Alkalilimnicola ehrlichii MLHE-1: one gene and its partner. The protein of the gene in region 2 binds, or shares a complex with, the protein of the main gene of each other region. Links are inferred from orthologs where the notes say so. Each region holds a gene or a part of one and is shown on either strand. Other genes may lie near its edges. The genes, in order: xseA and MLG_RS04870.

What was found.
Region 1: the proteins of MLG_RS04870 (region 2) and xseA are in contact, whole or in part, in a cryo-EM structure (PDB 8TXR), measured with the Escherichia coli proteins. The link is inferred for Alkalilimnicola ehrlichii MLHE-1 from one-to-one orthologs.

Annotation. Positions count from the first base shown.
Region 1 is NC_008340.1:764,094-778,818, forward strand. What follows is about bases 6,093-8,984. They hold xseA (exodeoxyribonuclease VII large subunit), read right to left. Parts: upstream 8,281-8,984; coding sequence 6,904-8,280; downstream 6,093-6,903. Other genes in these bases: MLG_RS14690 (sensor domain-containing diguanylate cyclase), read left to right, coding at 6,093-6,507; MLG_RS03570 (hypothetical protein), read right to left, coding at 6,549-6,749; MLG_RS03580 (DUF1295 domain-containing protein), read left to right, coding at 8,771-8,984. Outside these bases: MLG_RS03550 (acetyl-CoA C-acyltransferase family protein), read left to right, coding at 1-296; MLG_RS03555 (putative bifunctional diguanylate cyclase/phosphodiesterase), read right to left, coding at 405-2,576; MLG_RS03560 (HDOD domain-containing protein), read right to left, coding at 2,634-4,229; more of MLG_RS14690, read left to right, coding at 4,501-6,092; more of MLG_RS03580, read left to right, coding at 8,985-9,664; MLG_RS03585 (ferritin-like domain-containing protein), read right to left, coding at 9,604-10,113; MLG_RS03590 (2-oxoacid:ferredoxin oxidoreductase subunit beta), read right to left, coding at 10,113-10,958; MLG_RS03595 (2-oxoacid:acceptor oxidoreductase subunit alpha), read right to left, coding at 10,955-12,685; MLG_RS03600 (flagellin), read left to right, coding at 12,986-14,452; MLG_RS14695 (FkbM family methyltransferase), read right to left, coding at 14,537-14,725. UniProt on the Escherichia coli protein: Bidirectionally degrades single-stranded DNA into large acid-insoluble oligonucleotides, which are then degraded further into small acid-soluble oligonucleotides.
Region 2 is NC_008340.1:1,058,847-1,073,594, reverse strand. What follows is about bases 779-3,693. They hold MLG_RS04870 (exodeoxyribonuclease VII small subunit), read left to right. Parts: upstream 779-2,064; coding sequence 2,065-2,322; downstream 2,323-3,693. Other genes in these bases: folE2 (GTP cyclohydrolase FolE2), read left to right, coding at 3,265-3,693; ispA ((2E,6E)-farnesyl diphosphate synthase), read left to right, coding at 2,282-3,202; parE (DNA topoisomerase IV subunit B), read right to left, coding at 779-1,892. Also shown: more of parE, read right to left, coding at 1-778; more of folE2, read left to right, coding at 3,694-4,086; MLG_RS04855 (TolC family outer membrane protein), read left to right, coding at 4,201-5,601; tRNA 2-thiocytidine(32) synthetase TtcA, read right to left, coding at 5,636-6,520; translational GTPase TypA, read left to right, coding at 6,705-8,513; MLG_RS04840 (DUF1244 domain-containing protein), read left to right, coding at 9,074-9,379; MLG_RS04835 (Fur family transcriptional regulator), read left to right, coding at 9,412-9,888; MLG_RS04830 (cation diffusion facilitator family transporter), read left to right, coding at 9,885-11,048; MLG_RS04825 (DedA family protein), read left to right, coding at 11,052-11,750; MLG_RS04820 (serine/threonine protein kinase), read right to left, coding at 11,755-12,744; pyrF (orotidine-5'-phosphate decarboxylase), read right to left, coding at 12,744-13,451; lipopolysaccharide assembly protein LapB, read right to left, coding at 13,455-14,624; MLG_RS04805 (LapA family protein), read right to left, coding at 14,634-14,748. UniProt on the Escherichia coli protein: Bidirectionally degrades single-stranded DNA into large acid-insoluble oligonucleotides, which are then degraded further into small acid-soluble oligonucleotides.

The DNA of each region.
Region 1 (14,725 bases), 300 kb from region 2 along the record:
CGTCCAAGGTGGCGCTGGACAAGGCCGGACTGAGTATCGAGGACATGGACGTGGTGGAGTCCAACGAGGCCTTCGCGGCCCAGGCGCTGACGGTCATGAAGGGCCTGGGGCTGGACCCGGCCAAGACCAACGTCAACGGCGGCGCCATCGCCCTGGGCCACCCGGTGGGGGCCACCGGGTCCATCCTGGCGGTCAAGGCAATCCACGAGCTGCACCGCATCCAGGGCAAGTACGCCCTGGTCACCATGTGCATCGGTGGCGGTCAGGGCATCACGGCCATCTTCGAGCGCATGTGATCGCCCGCCCGCCCCGATACCGGGGTTGGCCGTGAGACGGGGCCCTGCCGTGGCGATGCGGCAGGGCCCCGTTCGGTTCAGGGTTCGGTTCAGGGCGGTGCGGGCGGGTCAGTGGCGGCTGGCCAGGTGTTCGCGCGCCCAGCCTTCCAGCAGGTCGACCGCCTCGTGGCCGCTCAGCGGATAGCTGAAGTAAAAGCCCTGCATGCGACCACACTGCAGGCGGCGCAGGTAGTCGAGCTGGCGTTTTGTCTCCACGCCCTCGGCCACCACGTTCAGCCCCAGTCCATGGGCCATGGCGATGATGGTCTCCACCAGGGTGCCTTTCTCTTCATTCTCGCGGATGGCGTGGACGAAGGACTGGTCGATCTTTAGGGCGTGGATGGGCAGCCGCTGCAGGTAGCCCAGGGAAGAGTAGCCGGTGCCGAAGTCGTCGATGGTGATGGTGACGCCGAGCCGGCTCAGGGTGCGCAGCTTTTCCACCACCGACTCCACGTCCCGCATGAGCAGATTCTCGGTGATCTCCAAGTCGAGCCGTCGGAGCGGGAATCCGGTTTCGTCGCAGATGGCCCGTACGCGGTCGACAAAGTCCCGTTGGTGGACCTGTAACGGCGAGAGATTGACCGCCAGGCGCAGGCCCTCGTTGCCATCCGGCCAACGCAGCAGCTCCTCGCAGGCGCTGCGCAACAGCCACTCACCGATCGGAAGGATCAGGCCGGTCTGTTCTGCCACCGGGATGAATTCCCGCGGGCTCACTTCGCCGGTCTCAGGGTGTTGCCAGCGGATCAGCGCCTCCATCCCCGTGACCCGGCCGCTGACCACGTCTACCTGCGGCTGGTAGGCCACACGGAACTCGTGCTGCTCCAGGGCCCGGCGCAGGCCGGTCTCCATGTTCAGATGGTGGTCGATGCGGCTGCCCATGGCCTGGTCGAAGAAGGTGTAATGGCCCTTGCCGTGCTCCTTCACGTGGTACATGGCCACATCGGCGTGCTTGATCAGGGTCTCCAGGGTCTCGCCATGCTCGGGGAACAGGGCGATGCCGATACTCACCCCCAAGAAGAGTCGGTGGTTGTGCACCATGAAGGGCTGTTCCAGGGCATCGATACACTTCTGCGCCACCCGCTCGACGGCCGGTCGGTCCGGGATGGCAGGCAGTAACAGGGTGAACTCATCGCCACCGAGCCGTGCCAGGGTATCGCCCTCGCGCAGACAGGCACGCAGGCGCTGGGCCACCTGCTGCAGGAGTTGGTCACCCACCGAGTGGCCCAGGCTGTCGTTCACCACCTTGAACCGGTCCAGATCCAGGAAGAGCACCGCCACTTCCTCGTTCCCGCGGCGGGCCCGGGCCAGGGCCTGAGCCAGGCGGTCCTTGAGCAGGGCGCGGTTGGGCAGGCCGGTGAGCAGGTCGTGGTGGGCCTGGTAGTGGACGATGGACTCCGCGTGTTTCCGATCAGTGACGTCGCGGGCGATACCGTAGGTGCCCAGGAACTGACCGGGGTGGGGTGCATCACCGTCGGCGTAGATGCCCATGGCGGTGAGGTCCACCGTGCGGGTGGGTTGTCCGGCGGCGCCGGGCGGGGCGAGCTGCAGCTCCAGGTTGTGGGTGGCGCGTTGGCCGGTGCGCCGCTCGTTGAAGCGGCGCTCGGCCACCGCGCGGTCCTCGTCGGCGATGAGGCACTGAAAATGCTCGCCGAGCAGGGTATCGGGGGTCATCCCCAGCAACCGCTCGGCGCTGCGGTTGATGAAGGTGAACCGGCCCTCGGCGTCCAGCACGTAGATGAAATCGGGGGAGTTGTCGACAATGAAGCGGTAGAGCCGCTCGGAGCGCTTGAGCCGGTGGCGGATCTGCTCGTTCTGGCGGGACAGGCGGCGCCGTTCCAGGGTGTTCTCCAGGGTCGCCAGCATGGCCTCGGGGGCGAAGGGCTTGCGGATGAACTCGCTGGCGCCCCGGCGCAACGCCTCAATGGGGGCCCGGCAGGTGGGGTCGGCGGTGAGGGCGATCACGTCCATGCCCGCGCGATGGTTGTGCAGCCACTCCATCAGGTCCAGGCTGGCGGTGTCCTCGGCCTGCATGTCCACCAATACCACCCCGTACTCCCGCTGCCGGACCAGGGTCCGGGCCTCCGCCGGGGTCTCCGCCGTGTCCAGGGGTATGCCGCGGGCGTTGGCCAGCATGTCCAGGCTCTCCAGCAGGCGCGGGTGCCGGTCCACGGCCAGGATCCGCTCGCTGCGTTCGTAGGCCGATGGCAGGGTGTCCATCTCTTCGGGTGGCGTCGGTGGCATGGCTTTCACGGTAAGCTGTCCTGACAGGCGCGACCCGTTCGGGCGGGCATGATGGGTTCAGGGGTTTGCCGGATTTCCGTCGACCGTCGGTTCCAGTTCGCTGATCAGCTCGCGGATCCGTTCGACCTCGTCGCGAAGGGCGCTGACCCCGCTCTGTCCGGGGTGGTCCGCCTCAAGCTGCTGTTGTAATACGCTCAGGTAATTCTGCATCACGGTAATCGGGTTTGCGGTTGCCTTGACCAATTCCGCTTCGCGGCGCCGCTGTTGCGCAGAGGCCTCCTCCCGCGCCTGCCGTACGGCCTGGTCCTCCCGCTGGCGGCGGGCGAGCAGGGCGCCGGCCTGGGCGGCGAAGGTGCGGAGCAGGGGGGCCTCCGCTTGCAGGGCCTGGAGTTGCCCGTGGCTCAGCCCCAGGATGAGTGCCGCCACCGGCCGGCCCTCACTGTAAAGGGGCAGCCCCAGGGCAGCTTCGCCAGGGAGCCGGTCGAGTACCTGGCGGTCCGCCACCGGCTGGTCGATGGCGCCGGGGTCGGGGGTCTTGAGTGGGGCGATGCGGTCCTCGAGCAGTAACGCGGCAATGGGGCTGGCCGCGGTTTCCAGCGGCAGGGAGAGTTCGCTGATGGCCGGGTCGTTGGCGGGCATGGCGGTAGCGCTCAGCCGCTCGCCGGTCTCGTCCACCTCCAGCACCAGCAGGTGTCGTACCCCGAACAGCAGGGCCACACAGATGGCGAGGCTCTCCAGGGTGTCGCCCTCGGCCAGCGCGGCCCCGAGCCCCCCGGTCAGCGCCGCGGTGCGGACCTGGTCCCCCAGCCGTTGCACCACCCGCTCATGGGCCCCCTTCAGGTCCGATGCCGCGTCGTCCTCGCCGAGCGCCGTGCAGGTCTTGGCCAGCTCGTGCTGCGCCGCGGTCACCAGGGTCTGGGTGTCCTCCCGGCCCAGGTCCAGCAACCGGGCGGCGGCCTGGCGACCGGTCACGTCCACTTCCGGGTGGTGACAGAGCAGGTTCGCGAGCGCCACGCAGCGGACCAGCGGGTGGGCGTGTTCCAGCGCCGGTACCGGCTGATGGTGGTAGCGCACGGCATCAATGAGCAGGGCCGGGAAGCCCCAGTCGGCGAGCAGTTCCGCCCCCACCTGGCTGTGGTCGCAGCCCCAGCGCGCCTGTTCCAACCCCTGTAGGCCACGGTCGGAGGCCTCGGCGTCCGCCAGCAGTCGTTGGTATTCCTCCGGGCGGGCCAGACCCATGACTGGTTTGCCCACATCGTGCAGCAGGCCGGCCAGGTAGGCGGTTTCCGGACAACTGTTGGCCCGGGCCCGGGCCAGTTCGCGGGCGAGCTGAGCGCAAAGCAGCCCGTGGCGCCACAGGGCCTCCACCCAGACCGGCTGGCCCCTGTCCAGGGCCTGGAAAAAGCCGCGCACGGCGGTGGCGACCGCCAGGGTGTTGATCCGGCTCAGCCCCAGCCGCGCGATGGCCTCGCGCAGGCTGTCGGTGGGCGTGCTGCGGGTATAGGCGGCGGCATTGGCGGCGCCGAGAAGCCGGGCGACGAGGGTGCTATCGCGGGCGATGATGGTCTCGATCTCCCGTGGTCCGGCGTCGCCCCGGGCGGTGGCCTCCAGCAACGACAGCACCACGGCCGGGAACGCGGGCAGTTCAGCCAAGCTGCTTCGGTGCAGGAATTCATTGGCGGGGACAGTCATGATGGTCAGTTTAGTAGACCATGAAAATAATCAAGTTTTCGCCGGACAGCGCCCCCCGGTGCGGGCCTTGAGGCCGCGCAACGCCGGGATGTCGGTGGATGTCCATCGGGTCGATGGGTAAAACCCAGGGTTGACGTCAGGGTTTTTCTCTTTAGAATCATCGCAAATTAAGCATATAGTGACTCCGGATCAGTCCTCGTCAGCCCGCCGCGCCACGGCTGGTGGTACCCACGTGAAGCCTGCTTTAAGAACCCGACTCGCCCGCCGCGTCCTGCTGCCGATCCTGCTGGTTGCCTTCCTGCTGGCCATTCTGGCCGGTTCCCTCTCCTATTGGCAGAGCCAGGAAATGATGCGTGGCAAATCGGAGAGTATGGCGACACATTTGCTCCGCGCCGCGGGGATCGCGCTGGCCAACAGTAGCTCCAGCCACCAGTTGCAGCGTGTGGTGGAGGCGCTGGGGGCGAACCCGGAAGTGCTGGAGGTGCTGATCGGCCGGCCGGGGGAGGGCCGGCTGCTGGCCGCGCACGACCCCGGGCTGCTCGGCCAGGACTGGAGCGATGTGATCGAGACACGGTTCTCCGCTGAGGAGTACCAGCGCCTGCGCCGCGAAGGCGGCCCCATGCTGTTGCAGGGGGACGGGCCGCTGTTGGCGCTGCGCGAGATCCCCGCCGGGGTCATCCGACTGGTGGACCGACCCTCGGGCGAGGCCTGGGTGCTGCTCAGCATGCGGCGGGACTGGGAACCGGGGCTGTTCAGTACCGATACACTGTATCCGGTCTGGTGGGCGGTGGTCGTAGTGCTGCTCTACGGCCTGGTCTCAACTTGGGTGGTGAAGCGGTACGTGCTGCAGCCGGTCTGGTCACTGGAGCGTACGCTCAAGGCCCGCGAGGGCGGCGACCGGAGCGCCCGCACCGCGCTGCAGGGGTGGGATGAGCTGGCCCGGCTGGGGCGCACTCTGGACCACCTGCTCGATGTGGAGGATGAGCGCCTGGGGCTGTACCAGCAGATCTTCGAGCGTCACGACGCCATCCAGTGGCTGGTGGACCCCCGCGAGGGCGTGCTGGTGGATGTCAACGAGGCGGCCGCCCGGTTCTACGGCTTCCATCGGACGGAAATGCGCGGGATGCCCGTCTCGAAGATCAACCAACTGTCGCCCGAGGCGGTGCGCGAGGCCATGGCCCGGGTGCAGCGCGGCGAACAGAAGGTGCTCTACTTTCCCCACCGCCTGGCCAGCGGCGAGATCCGCGAGGTGGAGGTGCACTCCGGCGCGGTCGATGTGGGCGGACGGGAGTATCTTCACTCCATCATCCATGACATCACCGAACGGCGGGAGCTGGCACGTAACCGCCGGCAGCTGGTGGAGATTCTGGAGGCCTCGCCGCAGTTTATCGCCATGGCAGAGGCTGAAGGCAGACTGGTCTATCTGAACCGGGCCGGGCGCGCGTTGTTCCGGGAGTGGCTGCCCGGGGTGTCACCGGAAAGCAAGGACCTGACGGTGAACTTTGCCGAGGTTTTGCGTCTGGCGCACCCGCCCTGGGCGGTACGGCGGATCCTTGAAGAGGGCCTGCCGACCGCGGCGCGTGAGGGCCATTGGATGGGGGAGACGGCGTTCCGCCGGGCCGATGGCGGCGAGACCCCACTCCAGCAACTGATTGTGGCCCACCGCGATGAGACCGGTCGGGTGGAGCGGTACTCCACCGTGGCGGAGGATATCACCGAACGCAAGCGCCGGGAGCAGGCGCTGCGCTACCGGGCCAGCCACGATGGCCTCACGGGCCTGTATAATCGCCGCCACACCCAGCGGGCTTTGGAGCGGGAACTGCGCCTGGCAGCCCGCACCGGCCACCCCGTGTCCGTGGTGCTGTTCGATCTGGACCACTTCAAGCGCGTCAACGACACCCACGGCCATAATGCGGGCGACCAGGTGCTGAGGCAGCTGGCCGGCCTGGTCACTGAGCGGGTGCGGGATACGGATATCGTCGGCCGTTGGGGGGGGGAGGAGTTCTTGCTGGTGCTGCCCGGGACTGACGAGACCGGGGCGGGCCAGTTGGCGGAGGTGCTGCGGGCCTACGTCGCCGAGGCCCGCTTCCCGATACCGGACCCGGTCACCATCAGCCTCGGGTACGCCCAGGCGGGCGCGGACGAGGGCGCTGACGCGCTCTTCAAGCGCGTGGACCAGGCGCTCTATGCAGCAAAGGCGAATGGCCGCAACCGGGCGCAGGCCGCCAAGGCCCTGTAGTAGGCCCGGGGCTGAGTGGCGTCCGCCGGGTCGCGGGCGGCTCAGTCGTCGTCGAGGTCATCGACGTCGAGATCGAGCGCCCGGAGTTCGCGTTGCAGGCGCTGCTCCTCCCACATGCGTTCGATAACGCGCCGGGCATCGGTGGGCGGCGCGGCCCCTCCGACATCCACCTCGTCCAGGTCCTGCCCGTCGTTGTCGCTGAGCCGGTCGATCAGTTCGTGGTAGTTCAGCTCGTTGCCCATGGGTGCCCTCCAATGTCCGAAGCGTCGGGGGTTACAGCCCTGTACACGGTTTGGACAACGAAACTAGCGAATCTCTGGCGCGGGATTAAATGAATTGTTCCGATGGATCCGATCGATGGTGGGGCTGGAGCTTATGACGGGCGTGGTGCCACCGTCACTGTTTGCCACCCTCCGGTTCGCCGTGGACCCGCTCCACCCGGCAGTCCAGCTGCCCCCGGTGTAACCGGACTCGGACGGCATCACCGGGTGCCACTTGGGTGCTGTCGCGCAGCACCGGCCCGTCAGCGCCCTGGCGGGCGATGGCGTAGCCGCGGGAGAGGGTGGCCAGCGGACTGACCGCATGCAACGCACGACCGAGCCCGGACAGCCGCTGCTCCCGGGCCTGTAGCTGCTGGCGTACGGCCGCATGCAGCCGTCGCTCCAACGCCAGGCGCTGTTCCTCGCGCCGGCGGATGGTGAGCCGCGGATCACCCTGGCGTAACCGGGCGCGCAAATGGTCCAGGGCCTGCGTGTGCCGGGCAAGGCGCTGCGCCATAGCATGGCGCAGGCGTTGGTCCAGCTCGTCCAGGCGCTGACTGCGGTCGCGCAGAAGCTGGCCCGGGTGCCGGGCCTGCAGCCGGCGGGCGAGGCCGTTCAGCCGATCACTGGCCCGCCGGTGGTGCTGGGTGGTCAGCTGCAGCAGTCGGTCCCGCAGACCCCGGACTTGGTGCAGCAGCGCCGGGCCGTCCGGCGAGATGAGTTCGGCGGCGGCCGACGGCGTGGGTGCGCGCTGGTCGGCCACCAGGTCGGAGATGGTGACATCCACCTCGTGCCCCACGGCACTGACCACCGGCAGGCCGCAGGCGTGGATGGCCCGCGCCACCACCTCCTCGTTGAAGGCCCATAGATCCTCCAGCGAGCCACCGCCCCGGGTGACCAGCACTACGTCCACGTCGCGACGGCGGTCGGCCTCTTCAATGGCGGCGGCGATCTGTCCGCCGGCCCCCTCTCCCTGCACCGGCACCGGGTAGATCAGCACCGGCAGGGCCGGAAAGCGGCGCCGGAGCACCGTCAGCACGTCGCGGATGGCGGCCCCGGTGGGCGAGGTGATTACCCCCAACCGGCGGGGGAAGGCGGGAAGCGGCCGCTTGTGGGCCGGATCGAACAGCCCCTCCTGCTCCAGCCGGGCCTTCAGGGCCTCGAAGGCCCGCCGCAGGGCCCCCTCGCCGGCCTCCTCCATGTGGTCCACCACCAGCTGGAACTCGCCGCGGGCGGGGTAGAGCCCGGCGCGGGCCCTCACCAGCACCCGCTGACCGTCGCCGGGCTGGAAGCGCAGCAGCAGGTTGCGGTTGCGGAACATGGCGCAGCGCACCTGGGCGGCGCTGTCTTTGAGGGTGAAATAGAGATGGCCCGAGCGCGGCCGCGCCAGGTTGCTGATCTCGCCCTCCACCCAGAGCGGCGGCAGGGTCGTCTCCAGCAGGCTGCGGACCTCCTGGTTGAGCTGGCTGACGGTGTAGACCGTGCGCGGGGCCTGGGATGCGGTGGTAACCATGGGGGGATGTTAGCCCGGATACTGGTGCCGACGGAACTCTTGGGCTTCAATTAGGGTACTGCTGGACAAAGCGTCATTCGCCATCGGGTGGCGAGCTACGTGTCACTGGGAGCCCCGCAGGGGCGCGGCAGTCCAGGGCGGCGTATGGATTGCCACGTCGCTGCGCTCCTCGCAATGACGGGGGTGGGCCCCCACCGTCACTGCGAGTCCCCGAAGGGGACGCGGCAGTCCAGGCGGCGTGTGGATTGCCACGTCGCTGCGCTCCTCGCAATGACGGGGGTGGCGCCCCCAATGTCACTGCGAGGAGCGTAGCGACGTGGCAGTCTACCGCTCTGGATCGCCACGGGCCTTCGGCCCTCGCGATGACGGTGGGAATGGCTTCGGCCCTCGCGATGGCGGTTTGTGAAGCACTAGGGCATAAGTTATAACCTGGAGACAGTGCGCCCCAGGGCGGGATGCTCCAGTCTGTCGAGTCAAGCGAGGATTAGCCATGTTTGAAACCACGCTGGGCGCTGCCCTGGCGGGCCTGCCCCTTGTGCTGGTGATGATGGTCGCCATCTGGCTGGACACCCTTACCCATGACGATGTCAGCCTGGTGGACCGCTTCTGGGGCGCGGGCTTTGTGCTGTTGGGGCTGTTCTGGTACCTGGAGGCGGCGGCCCCGGCGGGCGCCTGGCTGCCGCTGCTGATGGCGGTCCTGTGGGCGGTGCGCTACACGGTCTACGTCACCTGGCGCAACTGGGGCACCGGAGAGGACCCCCGTTACGCCGCCATGCGGAACTACCATGGCGAGGCCTTCCGCTGGCTCAGCCTGCGCAACGTCTTTCTGCTGCAGGGGGCGATCCTCTGGGTGGTGGCGCTGCCGCTGGTGGTCGCCCTGCGCGACCCGGCACCGCTGACCAGCGTGCTGCTCTGGCTCGGTGTACTGGTCTGGCTGGTGGGGCTGGTCTACGAGACCGTGGCGGACTGGCAGCTGGCGCGGTTCCGCAGCGAGTCCGGCGGGGTGGGGGTGTGTGACCAGGGCCTGTGGCGTTATAGCCGCCACCCCAACTACTTTGGCGAATGCCTGGTCTGGTGGGGCCTCTTCCTGGTGGCGCTGGCCGCCGGCGGTTGGTGGACGGTGGTCTCGCCGGTACTCATGACCTGGCTCCTGCTGCGCTTTTCCGGGGTGCCCCTGCTGGAGGAGCGGCTGCAGGCCACCCGTGAGGGCTATCGCGACTACATGGCGCGCACCAACGCCTTCATCCCCGGGCCGCCCAAGCGTGGCGCGGCCCGGCCGGATGACGGCCCGGAGCCCCCGCTGGCGGGGCAGACCGCCGGGGCTCAGTCGGCCGGTGCCGGTGGGTCCGGGTCCTCATCCCAGCCCTCCTCCGGGGCCGGATAGCGTTTGAGCCACTCCTCGATGAGCTCGGCGTGCTCCGCCTCCTCGGCCGTGAACTCCTCGGCCAGGGCCCGCACCTCGTCGTTTCGGGTGCTGCGGGCCACTTGGCCGTAGAAGTCGCGGGCCCCGGTCTCGGCGGCCAGCGCCAGCTTGAGGGCGTGGTGCACGGTCATCAGGTAGTGGCTCTGGTCCAGCTCCCCCGACTCGGGGCTTTCCTCGCCCGGCCACTGGAACTCCCACGGTTTGAGGTCGGGCAGGCCGCCGGCGTGTTTCTCAGCGTGCTCGGTGGCCTCCTGCAGGTGCAGCCGAGAGTAGCCCGCCATGCGCCGGAACAGCTCGCACACCTCCGGGTTGTTGTGGGTCTCCATGGCGTCAGCCAGCTCGTCGTAGCGTTCCGCTGCGTCATTCTCCAGTACCACGGCGTGGGCCAGAAAGGTGCGTACCGTATCCATCATGCCACCCTGAATTGCTGTTCGATGGTGTCCAGGTCGGCGGCCTTCGCCTGTTCCGGCCGGAATGCCGGCCTGTCGGCCCGGTAGAGTACCCCGGTGGTGAAGCCGTCATCGTCCATCAGCTGCAGGAAGGCCTCGCGGCGGTCGCCGGTCGCTTCGAAGTCGGGGTGAACAATCTTCTTGTAATCCTTCTGCTCCGGCCGGTAGGTCACGCAGGGGCTCAACACCTGGATGAAGGCGAAGCCGGGGAACTGGAGCGCCTCGCTGATCAGTTTCGCCAGGCCGTTGGGATTGCCGGAGAAACAGCGGGCGATATAGGGGGCACCCGCCGACAGGGCGATCTCCAGCGGTTGGAACTGGGCCAGCCCGGGGCCCTCCGGAGTGAGCTGGCTGCCGGTCCAGTCGGGCTCGGTGGTGGGCGAGGCCTGCCCCTTGGTCATGCCATAGACGGCGTTGTCCATGACCAGGTAGGTCATATTGACGTTGCGCCGGCAGGCGTGCAGGAAGTGGTTGCCGCCGATAGAGAAGCCGTCGCCGTCACCGCCGGCGGCCAGCACCGTCAGGTCCGGGCGACTGACTGCCAGCCCCGTGGCCACCGGCAGCGCGCGGCCGTGCACGCCGTGAAAGCCGTAGACGCTGGAGTAGGCCGGTATGCGCGATGAGCAGCCGATCCCGGAGACGAAGGCCACCTGCTCGCGGGGCAGGGCGAGGGCCGCCAGCGCCTTGGTGATGGCGTTAAGCACGCCGAAGTCGCCGCAGCCCGGGCACCAGACCGGTTTGATGTCCGATTTATAGTCCTTGGCCTTGAGGACCGAGGGTCTCGCGTGGTCTGCACAGGTGCTCATGCCGCCTCCTGTTGCGCCAGTTGGCGCAGCTGTTCCAGAACCTCACCCGGCCGGATGGGCAGCGGCCCGGGGTGGTGAAAGGCCCGGACGGTGCCGGGCAGGTCGTAGTGGGCGCGCAGGTAGCGGTGGAACTGGCCGTCGTGGCTCTGCTCCACCACCAGCAGCCGGCTGACGCCGTCCAGGGCCGCGGCCAGGGCCTCGGGCTGCGCCGGTGAGAGTAGCCGGACGGAGACCATCCGGGCCGTAATGCCCTCGGCCTGTGCCCGCTCCAGCGCCTCGCGGACGGGGCTGGTGCTGGAGCCCCAGGTGATCACCGCCAGCTCGCCGTCGCCCTCGATGTCGGCCCAATAGGCACCGTAGTCGTGGCCGGTGAGCTTGCGCAGCCGCTTGTCCAACTGCGCCTGGTGGTGGGAGGCCTGGGTGGAGGGGGTGCCGCGCTCGGCGTGCTCCAGCCCGTCGGCGGTGTACTCGCCGCAGGGGGTGCCTGGAATGGCCATGGGTGAGACCCCATCCTCGGTGATGGCGTAGCGAAGGTAGCCCTCGCCCGGCCGGTCGGCCGTCTTGCGCTGGGCCCGATAATCCACCCGCTGCGGACGGTCGATGACTGCGCGCGCCTGGCCCAGGGCCTGGTCGCTGAGCACGATGGCCGGGCTCTGCAGGGCCTCGGCCAGGTGTACGGCCCACTGGGTGGCGGCCAGGCAGTCGGCGATGCCGTTGGCGGCGACCACCAGGTGCGGGGCGTCGCCATGCAGGCCGTAGAGGGCGATGTTCAGGTCGGCCTGCTCGGACTTGGTCGGGATGCCGGTGGAGGGGCCGCCCCGCATCACGTTGACCACCACCACCGGCGTCTCCGAGGCCACCGCGAGACCCAGCGATTCCACCATCAGCGACAGCCCCGGGCCCGAGGTGGCGGTGAGCGCGGGAGTGCCGCCGAAACTGGCCCCGATACACATATTGATGGCGGAGAGTTCGTCCTCCGCCTGCACCAGGCAGCCGCCCACCCGGGGCAGGGTCGGGGCCAGCCACTCGACGACGTCGGTGGAGGGGGTGATGGGGTAGGCCGCGCTGAAGCGCACCCCGCCGCGCACCGCCCCCATGCCGGCGGCCTCGTTGCCGGACAGCGCCCACCGCTCTCCCTGCGCTGTGCCGTTCGACGCCAGGCGCAGGTCCACACCCACCGTGTCCGCCTGCGCCCGGCCGGCGCTCAGGCAAGCCTGTGCCGTTGCCAGCGCTTCCTCGCCCTTGCGGCCCAACACCTTCTGCAGGGTGCGGAGCAGGGCCTCCTCGGGTAGCCCGATCAGTTCGGCCACCAGGCCCAGGCCCACCATGTTCGCCCGGCCGCCCTTGACGCCTTTGGTGACCTCCTTGATGGGGATCATGGACTGGCTGGCGCCGGTGCGCACCACCACCTCCGGGACGTCGCCCTGGGAGGGGTCGGCGATGACCACGCTGTCGCCGCCCAGGGGCAGTTCGGCGATAAAGCGCTCGATGTTGCCCCAGTCGAAGGCGAGTAAGAGATCCAGTTGGTCGTCCTGGCATCCCACCGGCTGGTGGGCCAGGCGCAGGATTGCCGCCGCCTCGCCGCCGCGGATCTGCGGGCCGAAGGAGCGGGTCATCAACCCGTACCAGCCGGCCTGCGCCGCCGCGTCCAGCAGGATCTGCCCGGCGGTCATGACCCCCGTACCGCCGCTGCCGGTGAGTGCCAGGGAGAGGGAGTGTGTTTTCATCGGGTGAGCGTCTCCGCTTACGCGTTATAAGAATTCACGTTTCATTATGCCAGAGGTGTCAGGGTGACGACGCTGATCTGGCGCAAAGAACCGCTGCTGGGCGCGTTCGAGCGGCAGGGCCTTGCCGTTTTTTCGGCCGGGTCGGTTCGTGCTTGCCGCTTTCTGCCGAAAAACCACCCCCAATCAAGCACTCCCGCGCCCGGTCGTTAGCCTGAGTGCACGGAGGTCGGGCCGGCTGGCATGGGCCCGTCACTGACAACAAGCGGCACAGCCGCAATCGATGCTTGAGGGGTGAACGTCATGGCACAGGTCATCAACACCAACATCGCTTCCCTGAACGCCCAGCGCAATCTCAACGCCAGTCAGGGCCAGTTGGGCGTGGCCCTGGAGCGGCTGAGCTCGGGACTGCGGATCAACAGCGCCAAGGACGACGCGGCGGGGCTGGCCATCAGCAGCCGCTTTACATCGCAGATCAACGGCCTGGACCAGGCCGTGCGGAATGCCAACGACGGCATCTCCTTTGCCCAGACCGCGGAGGGGGCACTGGACGAGAGCACCAACCTGCTGCAGCGGATCCGCGAGCTGGCGGTGCAGGCGTCCAATGACACCAACTCCGCCTCCGATCGCGATGCCCTGGACCAGGAGGTGCAGCAGGCCATCCGCGAGATCAGCCGCATTGCCGCCTCCACCCAGTTCAACAACCAGAACATCCTGGACGGCTCGCTCAGCGACCTGATCTTCCAGGTGGGCGCCAACCGGGGGCAGATCATCTCGGTGGACGGGGTGGATGCCCGGGCCCAGTCGCTGGGGGCGCAGGTGGCAGACTCCGGTGCGGTGGCCACCAACACCTTGTCCGAGGGTGGAGAGCTCTCCATTGCCGGGGTGACCATCGATATGGATGGTGCCGAGAACATCAGCGATGTGATCAGCCGAATCAACGACAACTTCTCCGAGACGGGGGTGCAGGCCTTCCAGACCTCCGGTGGGTCCATCGTTGCGGAAACGGGGCTAAGTGAGGATGAGATCTCGTTTACCGCGGATCCCGACCCGGTGCAGCTGATGACCATCAATGGGGTCAATGTCTTCTCGGAGGCCGGGGCGGGCATCGACAATCCGCAGGCGTTGGCGGAGCGGATCAATGCCTATACGCCGTTGACCGGCGTGTCGGCGGTGGACGTGGACGGGGAACTCGTCCTTGAGAGCCAGGCGGATCAGGAGTCGATCCGGGTTACGGATGTCAATGCCGACCTGTTTGAGGCAACCACCACGGATTTCGGTGAGGAAACCGTCTTTTTCGATGAGAATGACGACCTCCGGACCGAGTTGACCTTCGAGCGTGGCTTCGACCTACGGGTGCCCCTGGAGGCCGACCCTCCGGTGATTGCCGATGACAGCGATGGGGATCTCCTTCAGCGCCTGGGTCTGGTCGGTGGCGCCGATCGCTTCGAGACCTTCAGCGCGGACACCGTCAGTGTCGCCACCCGCGGCGAGGCGCAGGACGCCATCCGCACGGTGGACATCGCCCTGCAGGAGATCAACGGCATCCGCGCCGACCTGGGTGCGGTACAGAACCGCTTCGAGGCCACCACCGCCAACCTGACCATCACCTCGGAGAACCTCAGCGCCTCGCGCAGCCGCATCATGGATGCCGACTTCGCCGCCGAGACCGCCGCACTGACCCGCGGCCAGATCCTGCAGCAGGCCGGTACCTCGGTGCTGGCGCAGGCCAACCAGCTACCCAACAACGTCCTCAACCTGCTGCAGTAAACCAACGCCAGACCGAACCTCAAGCGGCAGTACTTGGCCCGGGTGGCATACGCCTCCCCGGGCCTTTTCTGATGTTGCCGGTGGTTACACTTTACTCTGCTTCAGGGCGTTGTTGAAATATTTGACGGTTCCCACGCCGCTGGCACCCATTACGGTGCAGTCATAAAGCTGAAAATCGGAGAGCAGACGGTCCAGTGCTCGTCGGTCGGCCTCGCTGTGGTATTCGAGCATGACGATCGATACTTTCGGCAGAAACGGTACGAGTGTCTGCAC
Region 2 (14,748 bases):
CAAACCATCGCCTCCGCCATATTCCCCTTATCCTCCAACCACCGCCGCCGCTGCGACGCATTGCGCTTGCCCAGCAACTGGGCCATCAACGCCTCGGTGGCCTCGGCGTCGTCCACCATCAATTGCACCAGTCGCCGGGTGTCGGGGGCCATGGTGGTCTCGCGCAATTGCAGCGGGTTCATCTCGCCCAGGCCCTTGAACCGGGTGACGGCCACCTTGCCCTTCAGCTTCTCGGCGGCGATGCGGTCGAGCACGCCCTGGCGCTCGTGCTCGTCCAGGGCGTAGAAGGTCTGTTTGCCCACGTCGATGCGGTAGAGCGGCGGCATGGCCACGAAGACATGGCCGGCGCGCACCAGCGCCGGGAAGTGCTTGAGAAAGAGGGCGCACAGCAGGGTGGCGATGTGGGCGCCGTCGGGGTCGGCGTCGGCGAGAATGCAGATCTTGCCGTAGCGCAGGCCATCGAGCTGCTCTGAGCCTGGGTCGGTGCCCAGGGCCACGGCGATATCGTGCACCTCCTGCGAGGCCATCACCTCGTCGGGCGCGACCTCCCAGGTGTTCAGGATCTTGCCACGCAGGGGCATGACGGCCTGGAACTCGCGGTCGCGGGCCTGTTTGGCGGAGCCGCCGGCGGAGTCGCCCTCCACCAGGAAGAGCTCGGTGCGCGCCGGGTCCTGGGCGGCGCAGTCGGCCAGCTTGCCGGGCAGTGCCGGGCCCTGGGTGACGCGCTTGCGGGCCACCTTGCGGGACGCGCGCATCCGCCGCTGGGCGGCGGAGATGATGAGCTGGACGATGGCCTCGGCGTCCTCCACGTGCTGGTTCAGCCACAGGCTGAAGGCATCCTTAACCACCCCCGAGACGAAGGTGGCGCACTCGCGCGAGGAGAGCCGCTCCTTGGTCTGACCGGAGAACTGCGGGTCCTCCAGCTTGACCGACAACACATAACTGACCCGCTCCCAGACGTCCTCCGGGGTGATACGCACGCCGCGCGGCAACAGATTGCGGAACTCGCAGAACTCGCGGATGGCCTCGGTGAGCCCGGAGCGCAGGCCGTTGACGTGGGTGCCGCCCTGGGCGGTGGGGATGAGGTTGACGTAGCTCTCGGTGATGGCCTCGCCGCCCTCCGGCAGCCAGGTGACGGCCCATTCGGCGGCCTCGTGGTCCGAGCTCATCCGCCCGATGAAGGGCTCGGTGGGCAGGGTCTGCCACTCCTGCAGGGCGCCGCTGAGGTAGTCCTTCAGCCCGTCCTCGTAACACCAGACGGTCTCCTCCTCCGCGGCTTCGTCATAAAAACGCACCACCAGCCCCGGGCAGAGCACCGCCTTGGCGCGCAGCACATGCCGCATCCGCGGGATGGAGAATTTCGGTGAGTCGAAGTACTTGGTGTCGGGCCAAAAGCGCAGCAGGGTGCCGGTGTCCTTCTTGGCCACCTTGCCCACCTCGGTCAGCTCTGAGGTCTTTTCGCCGTGGGCGAAGCTCATCATGTACTCGATGCCACCGCGGCGCACCCGCACCTCCAGCCGCCGGGAGAGGGCATTCACCACCGACACCCCCACGCCGTGCAGGCCGCCGGAGTACTGGTAGTTCTTGCCGGAGAACTTGCCGCCGGCGTGCAGGGTGCCGAGGATGACCTCCACCCCCGGGCGCCCCTGCCCCGGGTGGACGTCCACCGGCATGCCCCGGCCGTCGTCCCGCACCTCCAGGCTGCCGTCGCGGAAAAGGGTGACGTCCACGCGGGTGGCGTGGCCGGCCATCACCTCGTCGACGCTGTTGTCGATGACTTCCTGGGCCAGGTGGTTGGGCCGGCTGGTGTCGGTGTACATGCCCGGGCGCTTGCGCACCGGCTCCAGCCCGGTGAGGACTTCGATATCCGCGGCGTCGTAACGGTTGCTCATGGGCGGGGCGTTGCCTCCTGTTGAACGACAAGCGTGCTGGAGTGTAACGCCGCCACCGGCTCGGCGCTAATGCCCCCGCGTTGACCGCGGCGGCACCGGCGGGTTAGCTTTAGCCGTCTCATGGCCGCGTGGTGCGGCCCGACACCGCTTGGCAAGCCCTGCAGGAAGCCCCATGGATACCCCCTCTTCTGGTTCTGATTCCTTTGATTTCGAGGCCGCGCTGAAAGAGCTGGAAGGCCTGGTCGAGCGCATGGAGCGCGGTGAACTCTCCCTGGAGGAGTCGCTGCGCCAGTTCGAGCGCGGCGTTGAGCTGACCCGCGCCTGCCAGAAGGCGCTGCAGGAGGCGGAGCAGAAAGTGGAAACCCTCATCGGCCAAGGGGCGGACGCCCATGAACAAGCCTTCGAAGATCCGGCACATCGCGACACTTGAACGTGTCAGCCCCACCTGGCGTGCCCGGGTGGAGCAGGCGCTGGACTACTGGTTGCCGGAGGCGCAGACCCACCCCGCGCGCCTGCACCAGGCCATGCGCTATTCCGCGTTGTCCGGCGGCAAGCGGCTGCGCCCGATACTGGTTTTTGCCACCGGGCAGGCCCTGGGCGCGGCCCCCACCCTGCTGGACGGCCCCGCCTGCGCGGTGGAGTGCATCCACGCCTACTCGCTCATCCACGACGACCTGCCGGCCATGGACGACGACGAGCTGCGCCGGGGTCAGCCCACCTGTCACAAGGCCTTCGACGAGGCCACCGCCATTTTGGCCGGGGACGCGCTGCAGACGCTGGCCTTTCACATCCTGGCCCACGACCCGGGGGGGGTGCAGAACAGCCGCGCCCGGCTGCGGATGGTCGAGGTGCTGGCGCTGGCCGCCGGCTCCCGCGGTATGGCGGGGGGGCAGGCCATCGACCTGGCCGCCACCGGGCAGCAACTGGACGTGGCCCAGCTCGAGGATATGCACATCCACAAGACGGGCGCCCTGATCCGGGCCAGCGTGCAGCTCGGCGCCCTGGCCGCCAGCCCGGTGGACGAGGAGCTGCTCCAGCGGCTGGACCATTACGGCAAGTGCATCGGGCTCGCCTTCCAGATCCGCGACGACATCCTGGATGTGGAGGGCGAGACCGAGGCCTTGGGCAAGGCCCGGGGCTCGGACCAGCGCCAGGCCAAGGCCACCTACCCCGCCCTGCTGGGCATGCGCGAGGCCCGCGAGACGGCTGACCGGCTGGTGGAGGACGCCCTGGAGTCGCTGGAGGGGCTGGACCAGAGCGCCGATGTGCTACGCGGCATTGCCGAATACTGCATTGGCCGGAACCACTGAAAACGCGATATAGTATTATTCGTATCTATCGTCGCGTGTGAACACCCCGAGGACCGATCACCATGCCTGAGGCAGAAAAGCTCGCCACCGTCTCCATCGAGGACGTGCAGGCCCGCCAAGACAGCCGCCGCATTCCCATCAACAAGGTGGGGATCAAGGACATCCGCCATCCGGTGCGGGTAGGCGGCCGGGACGGCCAGGAACAGCACACCGTGGCCAATTTCAGCATGTATGTGAACCTGCCTCAGCACTTCAAGGGCACGCACATGTCCCGCTTCGTGCAGATCCTCGAGGGGCACGACACCGAGATTACCGTGCAGTCCTTTCGGGAGATGCTGCACGAGGTGGCCGAGCGGCTGGAGGCCGAATCCGGTCACATCGAGATGGCCTTCCCGCTGTTCGTGCGCAAGACGGCACCGGTCACCGGGGTGCAGAGCCTGATGGACTATCAGGTCGCCTTCATCGGTGAGATCCACGAGGGCGAGCCGGAGCTGGCCATCCGGGTGGTGGTGCCGGTGACCAGCCTCTGCCCCTGCTCCAAGGAGATCTCCCGCTACGGCGCGCACAACCAGCGCTCCCACGTGACGGTCACCGCCAAGACCCGCGATCTGCTCTGGGTGGAGGACCTGATCGACCTGGTCGAGGAGGAGGCCTCCTGCGAGCTCTACGGGCTTCTCAAGCGGCCGGACGAGAAGTACGTCACCGAGCGCGCTTACGAGAACCCCAAGTTCGTCGAGGACCTGGTGCGCGATGTGGCCATCCGCCTCAACGACGAGGACCGGGTGCTGGCCTACAACGTGACGGCCGAGAACTTCGAGTCCATCCACAACCACTCCGCCTTCGCCGAGATCGAACACGACAAGACCGGCGAACCCCGGCGCTGAGGCCTGCCCGCGGCGCGCACCTGCCCTGCCCGGCCCTCTGCCGGGCAATATCCGGTGGCTGTGGTTACAATGTGGCCAACGGCAGCACCGGTGACGGAAGGGACAGGGCCTCAATTGAAGAAACTGCTGATCGCCACCCTGCTGGCCGTCGTGCCCCCGGCCGCCATGGCCGGGCAGGACGCCAGCCTGGTCGACATTTACCAAAACGCACTGGATTACAACGCGCGCTTCGCCGCCGAACAGGACCGGCTGCGCGCGCGCCGCGAAGTGCTGCCCCAGGCCCGCTCCGCCTTCCTGCCCGAGATCGGCGTAGAGGCCCAGTGGGGTTACACCGACGAGCGCACCCGGCTGGACCTGGGCCTGGACGAGGCCGTCGGCCCGGCAGCCGATCTGGCCGCCGCCCTCGGTATCTCCGAGCGTTTCGATAGCCGCTTCGAGACCCGACAGGGGGCGGTGCAGGTGGTGCAGCCGCTCTACCGTGGCGAGAATTTCGCCCGGCTGGAGCAGGCGCGCAGCCAGGTCTCCGCCGCTGAACTGGCCTTGGAGCTGGCACACCAGGACCTGATCCTGCAGGTGGCCGAGGCCTATTTTCAGCTCCAGCTCGGCAACGAGACCGTCCGCCTGACCGAGGCCGAACTGGCGTCCGTGAACGCCCAACTTGAGCGGGCACGCCACAATCTGGAGGCGGGCATCGGCAGCCGCACCGATGTGGACGAGGCCCTTGCCCGGCGCGATCAGGTGCAGGCGGAACAAATCAGCGCCCGCAACGAGCGCGACCTGGCCCGCCAGCAGCTCCAGCAGTTGGCCGGCCCCCTGCCCGGCCCCTTGACCCCGATCAGCCCCGAGTTCCGGCCCTCCGCGCTGGACCCGCCCCAGCCCGACCACTGGGCCAATCTCGCCCGGCGCTATAACCTGACCGTGCAGTTGGCCCACCGCGATCTGGAGATCGCCCGCCAGGAGATCCAGTACCGGCGGGCGGCGCACCAACCTCGGGTGGACCTGATCGGGCGCTATGGGCGGCGCTGGCAGGACGAGGGGCCGTTCGGGGTCGGCGACCGGCTGGACGTGGAGGGGGGCAGTGTCAGCGTGCAACTGTCCATGCCCCTCTATACCGGCGGCCTCACCACCTCCCGGGTGCGCCAGAGCGAGGCCGAGCGCGACGCCGCCCTGCAGGAGCTGACCGAGATTCGCCGCGGCGCTGAGCTGCGGGCCCAGGAGGCGAGCCGCAACCTGAACAGCGGCCGGGAGCGTATCCTGGCCCTGGAGCAGGCCCTGCGCTCGGCGCGCGGCACCGAACAGGCGGTGCGCGAGGGGCTGGCGGCCGGTATGCGCACCACCGCGGACCTGCTGCAGGCCAAGCAGCAGCGGTACGCCGTCGAGCGCCAGCTCGCCGCCGCGCGCTACGCCTACCTGCTCGGCTACCTGGAGCTGCAGGCCGCCGTGGGCCTGGCCCTGGACGGCAACACCGTGCGCGAGGTGGATAGCTTCCTGCGGTCCGGCAACGGCGACGGCTGAGCAGCCAGCGGGGCGCCCCTGGCGGCGGGCGGGCTCAGGCCGACTGCGGGTCGTGGCGCTGCACCCCGGACAACACCTCCGCCGCCGGGAAGCCGTCGCCATGGGGCGTTTCCAACGCCGAGACGGGGTCCTCGCCCGGCTGCACGCTGCCCACCAGGTTGATGAAATCGTACAGCTCCTTGTCCGCCAGGTGGGACGGCTGCACGTTCTGCAGGGCACTGAAGATATTCGCCAGCCGGCGCGGCTCGATCTCACCCCACTCCCGCAGCATCGCCTTGATCATCTGGCGCTTCAGGTCCGGCTGCGAGCCACAAAGGGTGCAGGGGATGATGGGAAACGCCATGCGCTCGGCATAGCGCTCCAGATAGGGCTCCGGCACATAGGCCAGCGGCCGGATCACCACGTGGCGGCCATTGTTGGAGCGCAGCTTGGGCGGCATGGCCGCCAGCCGGCCGCCATAGAAGAGGTTGAGGAAGAAGGTCTCCAGGATGTCGTCGCGGTGGTGGCCCAGCGCGATCTTGCTGCAGCCCATCTCCTCCGCCGCCCCGTAGAGCAGCCCCCGGCGCAGCCGCGAGCAGAGCGAGCACTTGGTCTTGCCCTCGGGGATCACCCGCTCCACGGTGGAGTAGGTGTCCGCCTCCAGTATCCGGTAGGGCACGCCCAGCGATGCCAGGTACTCGGGCAGCACATGCTCCGGGAAGCCGGGCTGCTTCTGGTCCAGGTTCACCGCCACCAGCTCGAAGCGCACCGGCGCGCGCTTTTGCAGGCGCAGCAGCACGTCCAGCAGGGCGTAGGAGTCCTTGCCCCCGGACAGGCAGACCATGACCCGGTCGCCCTCCTCGATCATGCGGTAATCGCGGATGGCGTTGCCGGTCAGGTGGCTGAGACGCTTCTGCAGGGTTTTCAGGCCCATGCCCATGACGAGACCTCTTGGGTTCGGAGCGTGCCGGGTGGCAAGTGTTTGCGCGGAACCCATCATCAGAGCACCGCCCAAAGCACCGCAAACCCCGGATTCTATCAAAGACGGGGAATAAACCCTCGACACCAGCCCCCAACTCCCGGATGATAGCGCCCCCGTATCAGCAACGACCTGTCACGACTCCATGACCGAACGCCTGCGCAACATCGCCATCATCGCCCACGTCGACCACGGCAAGACCACCCTCGTCGACAAACTCCTGCAACAATCCGGCACCCTGGAAACCCGCGGTGAGGCCGTCGAGCGGGTCATGGATTCGAACGACCTGGAGAAGGAACGCGGCATCACCATCCTCTCCAAGAACACCGCCATCCAGTGGAACGACTGGCGCATCAACATCGTCGACACCCCCGGCCACGCCGATTTCGGCGGCGAAGTGGAGCGGGTGCTCTCCATGGTCGACTCGGTGCTGCTGCTGGTGGATGCCGTCGACGGCCCCATGCCGCAGACCCGGTTCGTCACCCAGAAGGCCCTGGCCCTGGGGCTGCGCCCCATCGTGGTGGTAAACAAGATCGACCGGCCCAGCGCCCGCCCCGACTGGGTGGTGGACCAGACCTTCGACCTGTTCGACCGGCTGGGCGCCAGCGACGAACAACTGGACTTCCCCATCGTCTTCGCCTCCGCGCTGCAGGGCTATGCCAGCGAGGACAGCGAGGCCCGGGGCGGCGACATGACCCCGCTGTTCGAGACCATTACCCGACATGTCCCGGCCCCCGAGGTGGACGCGGACGGCCCGTTCCAGATGCAGGTCAGCTCGCTGGACTACAACAGCTACGTGGGCGTGATCGGCATCGGCCGGATCACCCGCGGGCGGGTGCGCACCAACTCCCCGATCAGCATCATCGGCCGCGACGGTCGCAAGCGTAACGGCCGCATCCTGCAGGTGCTCGGCTTCCACGGCCTGGACCGGGTGGAGGTGCCCGAGGCCCGGGCCGGCGACATCATCGCCTTTACCGGCTGCGAGGGGCTCAACATCTCCGATACCCTCACCGACCCGGCCCACCCGGATGCGCTGCCCCCGCTCACCGTGGATGAGCCCACCGTGAGCATGACGTTTCAGGTCAACACCTCCCCCTTTGCCGGTCGCGACGGCAAGTACGTCACCTCGCGGCAGATCCGCGAGCGCCTGGAGCGGGAACTGATCCACAACGTGGCCCTGCGGGTGGAGCCCACCGACGACCCGGACCGCTTCCGCGTCTCCGGGCGCGGCGAGCTGCACCTGTCCGTGCTCATCGAGAACATGCGCCGCGAGGGCTACGAGCTGGGTGTCAGCCGCCCCGAGGTGATCGTGCGCGAGATCGACGGCGTTCAGCAGGAGCCCTGGGAGCAGCTGACCGTGGACGTGGAGGAGCAGCACCAGGGCGCGGTCATGGAGAAGCTGGGCGAGCGCGGCGGCGAGCTGCAGGACATGATCCCCGACGGCAGGGGCCGGGTACGGCTGGATTTCATCATCCCTGCCCGCGGGCTGATCGGCTTTCGCACCGAGTTCATGACGGCCACCTCCGGCACCGGCCTGATGTACCACGTCTTTGACCACTACGGCCCGGTGAAGCAGGGCGACTTTGGCAGCCGACACAATGGGGTGATGGTGAGCATGGCGAAAGGCAAGGCGCTGGCCTACGCCCTGTTCAACCTGCAGGAGCGGGGCAAGCTGTTCATCGGTCACGGGGCGGAGGTTTACGAGGGGATGATCGTGGGCATCCACGCCCGCGACAACGACCTGGTGGTCAACCCGCTCAAGGCCAAGCAGCTCACCAACGTTCGCGCCGCCGGCTCGGACGAGAACCTCATCCTGACCCCGGCCATCGACCTGACCCTGGAGCAGGCGCTGGAGTTCATCAACGACGATGAGCTGGTGGAGGTGACCCCGGAGGCCATCCGCCTGCGCAAGAAGCTGCTCAAGGAACACGAGCGCAAACGCGCCGCGCGCTGAACGGCAACGGGCGCCCTCCCCCGGCCTTTCCCACCGTCATTGCGAGCCCCGAAGGGGCGTGGCAATCCACACGCCGCATGGATCGCCGCGTCGCTTCGCTCCTCGCGATGACGGGGAGTAAGGGGCACACCTCTTGAAGAACTGGACTGTGCAGGGAGGAGCAGGCCGCCCCCACCGTCACTGCGAGCGGGCCCCACCCCCACCGTCACTGCGAGCGGGCCCCACCCCCACCGTCACTACGAGGAGGCGAAGCCGACGTGGCAGTCTACCGCCCTGGATCGCCACGGGCCTTCGGCCCTCGCGATGACGGGGAAAAGCCTTCGGCCCTCTTGAAGAACTTGACTGTGCCGGAAGCGGAAGGTCGCCCCCACCGTCACTGCGAGGAGGCGAAGCCGACGCGGCAGTCTACCGCCCTGGATCGCCACGGGCCTGCGGCCCTCGCGATGACGGGGGAAAGCCTTCGGCCCTCGCGATGACGGGGAGTAGGTTAGGAGTGGTAACATACCCCCCCGAGTATGCGAAAGCCCTGATAATCAACACAGCCTCCGGTAAGCAAGACTATGGACGACAAGACCCGCACTGAACTTGAGGCCGCGGCCTTCCGTGCCCTGGTGCAGCACCTGCGTGAGCGCACCGACGTACAGAACATCGAGCTGATGAACTTGGCCGGCTTTTGCCGCAACTGCCTCTCCAAGTGGTACTTGGCGGCGGCCGAGGAGCGGGGCGTGCCTATGGATTATGATCAGGCAAGAGAGATCGTCTACGGCATGCCCTACGATGAGTGGAAGGCACGCCACCAGCGCGAGGCCAGCACCGAGGAGCTGGCGGCGTTTGCCCAGACGGAGGCCGGACGACAGCAGGGCTGAGCCGGCGCCGGGCACGAACCCAGGGAGGCGGCATGACTACCGAAGCCGGTCACAGCAAGCAACGCGACCCCCAGGACCTGGCACAGCGCCTGCGCCACAGCGGCCTGCGCAACACCCGTCCCCGCCGCTACGTGTTGGAAGTGCTCGCGCACGAGGAGCAACCCCTGAGCAGCCGCGAGATTCACGCCCGCATGGGCGAGCAGGCCTGCGACCTGGTCACGGTCTACCGCTGCCTGGCCGACTTTGAGCGGGTGGGTCTGGTTCAGCGGCACGAGTTCGGCGACGGTAACGCCCGTTACGAGCTCAACGATCAGTCCGGGCACCACCGCCACTATGTGGTCTGCCGGATCTGCCAGCGCAAGGAGGCCATGGACGTCTGCCCGCCACACTGGCTGGAGGAAAAGCTCCGCGCCCGCGGCTACAGCGACATCAGCCACAGCATGGAGTTCTTTGCGGTCTGTCCGCACTGCCGCCTGCAGGAGGAGCGGGAATCCGCCCGTCCCCAATGAGCGCCGAACAGATCCTGAACGGAGACGACTACCAAGCCAAGCGGCGGGTGACCCTGGTCGGGTCCCTGGTCAATGTCCTGCTCGCCATCGGCAAGATCATCGCCGGTGCGGTGGGCAACTCCCAGGCGCTCATCGTCGACGGCGTCCACTCGCTGTCCGATCTGGTCAGCGACGCCCTGGTGCTCTGGGCGGCCCGGGTGGGCAGCTACGGCGCCGACCTGGACCACCCCTACGGCCACGCCCGCATCGAGACGGCCGCCACGGTGGGCGTCGGCGCCCTGCTGCTGCTGGTGGCGGGGGGCTTTGCCTACGACGCCGCCATCCGCATGATGAACCCGGAGGATCTGCTCACCCCGGGCTGGATCGCGCTGGCGGCTGCCATCTTCTCGGTGCTGGCCAAGGAGGCGCTCTACCACTACACCACCCATGTGGCGAATGCGGTGCGCTCCGACCTGATCCACGCCAATGCCTGGCACCACCGCTCGGATGCACTCTCCTCGGTGGTGGTGATTGTCGGTGTCGGCGGCGCTATGGCCGGCCTGCCGTGGCTGGACGCCCTCGCCGCGCTGGTGGTGGCGCTGATGATCGGCGCCGTGGGCTGGCGGTTGGCCTGGCACTCCGCCCGTGAGCTGGTGGACACCGGGCTCGATCCCGACGAGTTGGCCTACATCGGCCGGCTCATCGACAGCGTGGACGGGGTGGAAGGCCATGAGGACCTGCGCACCCGGCGCATGGGTTCCGACACCCTGGTGGACGTGCACATCCGTGTCGCCCAGGACATCAGCGTCTCCGAGGGCCACCGGATCAGCGACGCAGTGCTCCTGCGCCTCTGCCGCGAGGTGGACCACGTGGCCGAGGTGCTGGTGCACGTGGATCACGAGGGCATCACCGAGGCCCGGCGCAGCATCCGCCTGCCGCTGCGGCGGCGGGCCGAGGCGGAATTGCGCGAGGCCTGGGGCCGGCTGCTGGATGACTATCCGCACAACCGGCTCATCCTGCACTACCGCGACGGCCGCCTGGATGTGGACGTCATCCTGACCGGCCTCCCGGAGGGCCGGACACTGCAGGCGCTCGCCGCACTGCAGGAACGCCTGCGCGAGCAGGCCGCTCCCATCGACTACGTCGGCCGAATCCGGCTTTTGGCCCAACCGGGCAGCTAAGCCATGGAACTCGGGTCCCTGGTCAAGGTGCTCTCTGACAGTCCCCTGTGGCTGGCCGGCGGGCTCTTTTTGATCGTCATGCTCGAATCGCTGCTGGTGGTGGGCTACCTGGTGCCCGCTGCGAGCCTGGTCTTCCTGGTGGGGGCCCTGGCCGCCTCCGACCCGGTGCTGCTGCTGCCCGCCTTCGCCGGTGCAGCGGGAGGCGCGCTGGTGGGCGGCGCGGCCAACTATGAGCTGGGCTTCCGGCTGCGCCACCGCACCGATCGGCTCTGGCCATTCAGTCACCACCCGGGGCTGCTGGAGCGCAACCAAGCCTTCCTCGCCCGCCACGGCGCCGTCAGCCTCATTGTCTCCCGCTTCGCCAAACCCACCCGTTCGACCCTGCCAGCGGTGGCGGGGATGCTGGACATGGACCGACGCCTTTTCCTATTCGGCAACCTCCTGTCCGCCCCCCTGTGGGCGGCGGTCTGGCTGGGGTTGGGGCTGGGCGCGGGCACCTCGGTCGCGGTGGTGTTGGGCGAAGCCGGGCGGGTGGCCCTGCCCTTCCTCACCGCCGCGGTGCTGTTGGCCGGCTTCGGCTGGCTCTGGGGCCGACGGCGGTTGCGCCGGGGCCTGCCCTCCGGCGCGCGCCACTGGCGGATGGTGGTCATTCTTCTGGTGACCCTGGCGATGGTGGTCTCGGTCCTGGAGGTGATGGCCTAAGCCCTCAGACGACCAGCGGCGGCTCCTCCATGGCGGCCACCTGCTCGCGCAGGGCCAGTACGTGCTCTTCCCAATAGCGATCGGCCCCGAACCAGGGGAAGGCCTGGGGAAAGGCGGGATCGTGCCAGCGGCGGGCCAGCCAGACCGCGTAGGCCATGATGCGCAGCGTGCGCAGGGCCTCAATCAGGTTCAGCTCCCGGCGGTCGAAGGGCCGGAACTGCTCATAGCCCTCCAGCAGGTCGGAGAGCTGAACGGTGCGCTCCGGCCGATCGCCCGAGATCAGCATCCAGAGATCCTGCACAGCGGGCCCGGCGACGCAGTCGTCCATATCGACGAAGTGGGGCCCCTCCCCCTCGCGCCAAAGGATGTTGCCGGCGTGGCAGTCGCCGTGCAGCCGGATGGCGCCCCAGTTGCCCGCGTCGGCAAAGCGGGCCTCCAGCAACATGAGCAAGTGATCGGTCACGCCCTGGTAGGCTTCGCACAGGTGCGCCGGGATCCAGCCCTCGGCCAACAACCAGTCCCGGTGCTCACGGGCCACGCCGGTGTCGCGGATCAGTGGCCGGTGGCGGAAGCGGCCGGCCTCGCCCACGGTGTGCATCCTGGCCAGGAACCGGCCCAGCCAGAGCCGCACTTCCGGGTCGTCCAGGGCGGGCGCACGCCCGCCGCGCCGGCGATAGACCGCCAGCCGGAAGCCCTCGTGCCGGTGCAGGGTCCGCCCCTGAATGCGCAACGGCGGCACCACGGGGACGTCACGGGCCACCAGCTCTTCGCACCAGGCGTGCTCTTCCAGGATGGCCTCGTCGCTCCAGCGCTCCGGCCGGTAGAACTTGACCACCACCGGTGCCGCCTCCTCCAGTCCGACCTGGTAGACGCGGTTCTCGTAGCTGTTCAGGGCCAGAAAGCGGCCGTCAGGTAGAAAACCCAGGGCCTCGACGGCATCCAGCACCTGGTCCGGGCCCAGGCTGGCATAGGGATGGTGGGCGTTGGCGGGCATCAGGTCTCGTCCTGCGCGGCCAGTTCGCGCTCCAGGCGCGCCAGCGCCGCCAGGGGCTCATCGGCGCGGGTAACCGGACGCCCCACCACCAGGTGGGTGGCGCCGCCCGCGACCGCGTCGGCCGGGCTCAGCACCCGCGCCTGATCGCCCTTTGCCGCCCAGGCCGGGCGGATACCCGGGGTCACCCGCAGGAAACCGTCGCCGCAGCGCTCCCGCACCAGGGCCGCCTCCCGGGCACTGCAAACCACCCCGTCCACGCCGGCGCCCCGGGCCAGCTCGGCCAACCGGCAGACGGCGGCGTCCGCCGGGCCGGCCAGGCCAATCTCACGCAGGGTCGCGTCGCTGTGGCTGGTGAGCACGGTGACCGCGGTCAGCAGCGGGCGATCCCCGGTCTCCCCCAGGGCCTCCCGGGCCGCCGCCATCATCGCGGCACCGCCCAGGGCGTGGACGTTGACCATCCACGCCCCGGTGGCGGCCGCCGAGCGACAGGCCCCGGCGACGGTGTTGGGGATGTCGTGGAACTTGAGATCGAGAAAGACCCGGTAACCCCGACGGACCAGCGCGTCCACCAACTGTGGGCCTTCGGCGACGAACAGCTCCTTGCCCACCTTCAGCGCGCAGCGCTCGGGGCTCAGGCGATCGGCGAGCGCCAGGGCCGGCCCGGCCTCGGGGTAATCCAGGGCAATGATCAGTCGGGAATGGGACACGGGTTACTCTCCCTCCACGCCACGCAGGGGGCGGATACTGCCCCAGCTCTTGCAGCCGGGGCATTGCCAGAACAGCGTGCGGGCGGTGAAGCCGCATTGCCCGCAAAGGTACTGCGCCCGCGCCTCCAGCAGCGCGCGGAGAGTCCGGTGCAGTGCCGCCTCCACCGGACCCTCCGCCACAGGGGGGGCGCCGTCGCTCATCTCCACCAGCCGGAGTAGGCCGCGCACCGAGGGCTGGGCTTCAAGGTGCTCGGCCAGCCAGCGCATCGCCGCCTCGTGCCCAGCCTCCGCGCGCAGCCACTCCACTTTCGCCAGCGCCACCGCCACCGGGGCCTTGCCGGTGGCGAGCAATTGATCGAGAAACTCCGGGTAGCGGTGGAGCTGACCCAGGCTCTCCAGCGCCTGGTACAGGCCATCGAGCACCTCGCCGACGAACTCCGGTGCCTGGGTAGGCACCTGCCGGTACAAACGTACCGCCTGCCGGGCATGCCCCATCTGCCGCGCCAGATGCCCGGCCTGGATACTCGCCCGGACACACCGCGGGTCGTGGGTGAGGGCGCGCTTGTAGAGGGTGCGGGCACGGCTGAGATCGCCGGCCGCCCAGGCTTCGCCCGCCATCTCGCAGTAGAAGTGCGCCACCTGGGGGTGGAGGTTCTGGGCGGAGACCTTTTCCAGGCGCAGGGCGGCGCCGATGGCCTGGTCCCACTCCTTCTCCTGCTGATAGATGGCCAGCAGTTGACGCAGGGCCGGTTCGACGTGGTGGTTGAGGTCGATCACCTCCTCGAAGAGCGTCTCGGCCCGGTCGAGCAGGCCCGCACGCATGTAGTCCTCGCCCAGCTCCAGCAGGGCGTAGGTGCGCTGCTGGCGGCTCAGGGCCGGGCGGGCGATGAGGTTCTGGTGAATACGGATGGCGCGGTCGACCTCACCCCGGCGCCGGAACAGGCTGCCCAGCGCCAGGTGGGTCTCGACTGTCTCGCTGTCCACCTCCACCATTTGGGTGAACACTTCGAGCGCCTTGTCGCGCTCCTCGTTCAGGAGGTAGTTGAGGCCCTGGAAATAGGCCTCGGGCAGGTCCCGTTGCTCGCCGCCCCGATGCCCGGCCCCGCTCCGTCTCCCGGCCAACCACCCGGACATCGCCGCCACGGGCAGCAAAAGCCAAAGCAACTCGGGCATGGTGTCGGCTTAGCGTCCTTCCTTCAGCGGAAGACGGCGGAGTTCGTTGAGCTCCTTTTGGGCATCATTGACTTGGCGCTTGAGCTTTCGGATCTCCCGCCGCTTGCGGAAGACCACGACCTGG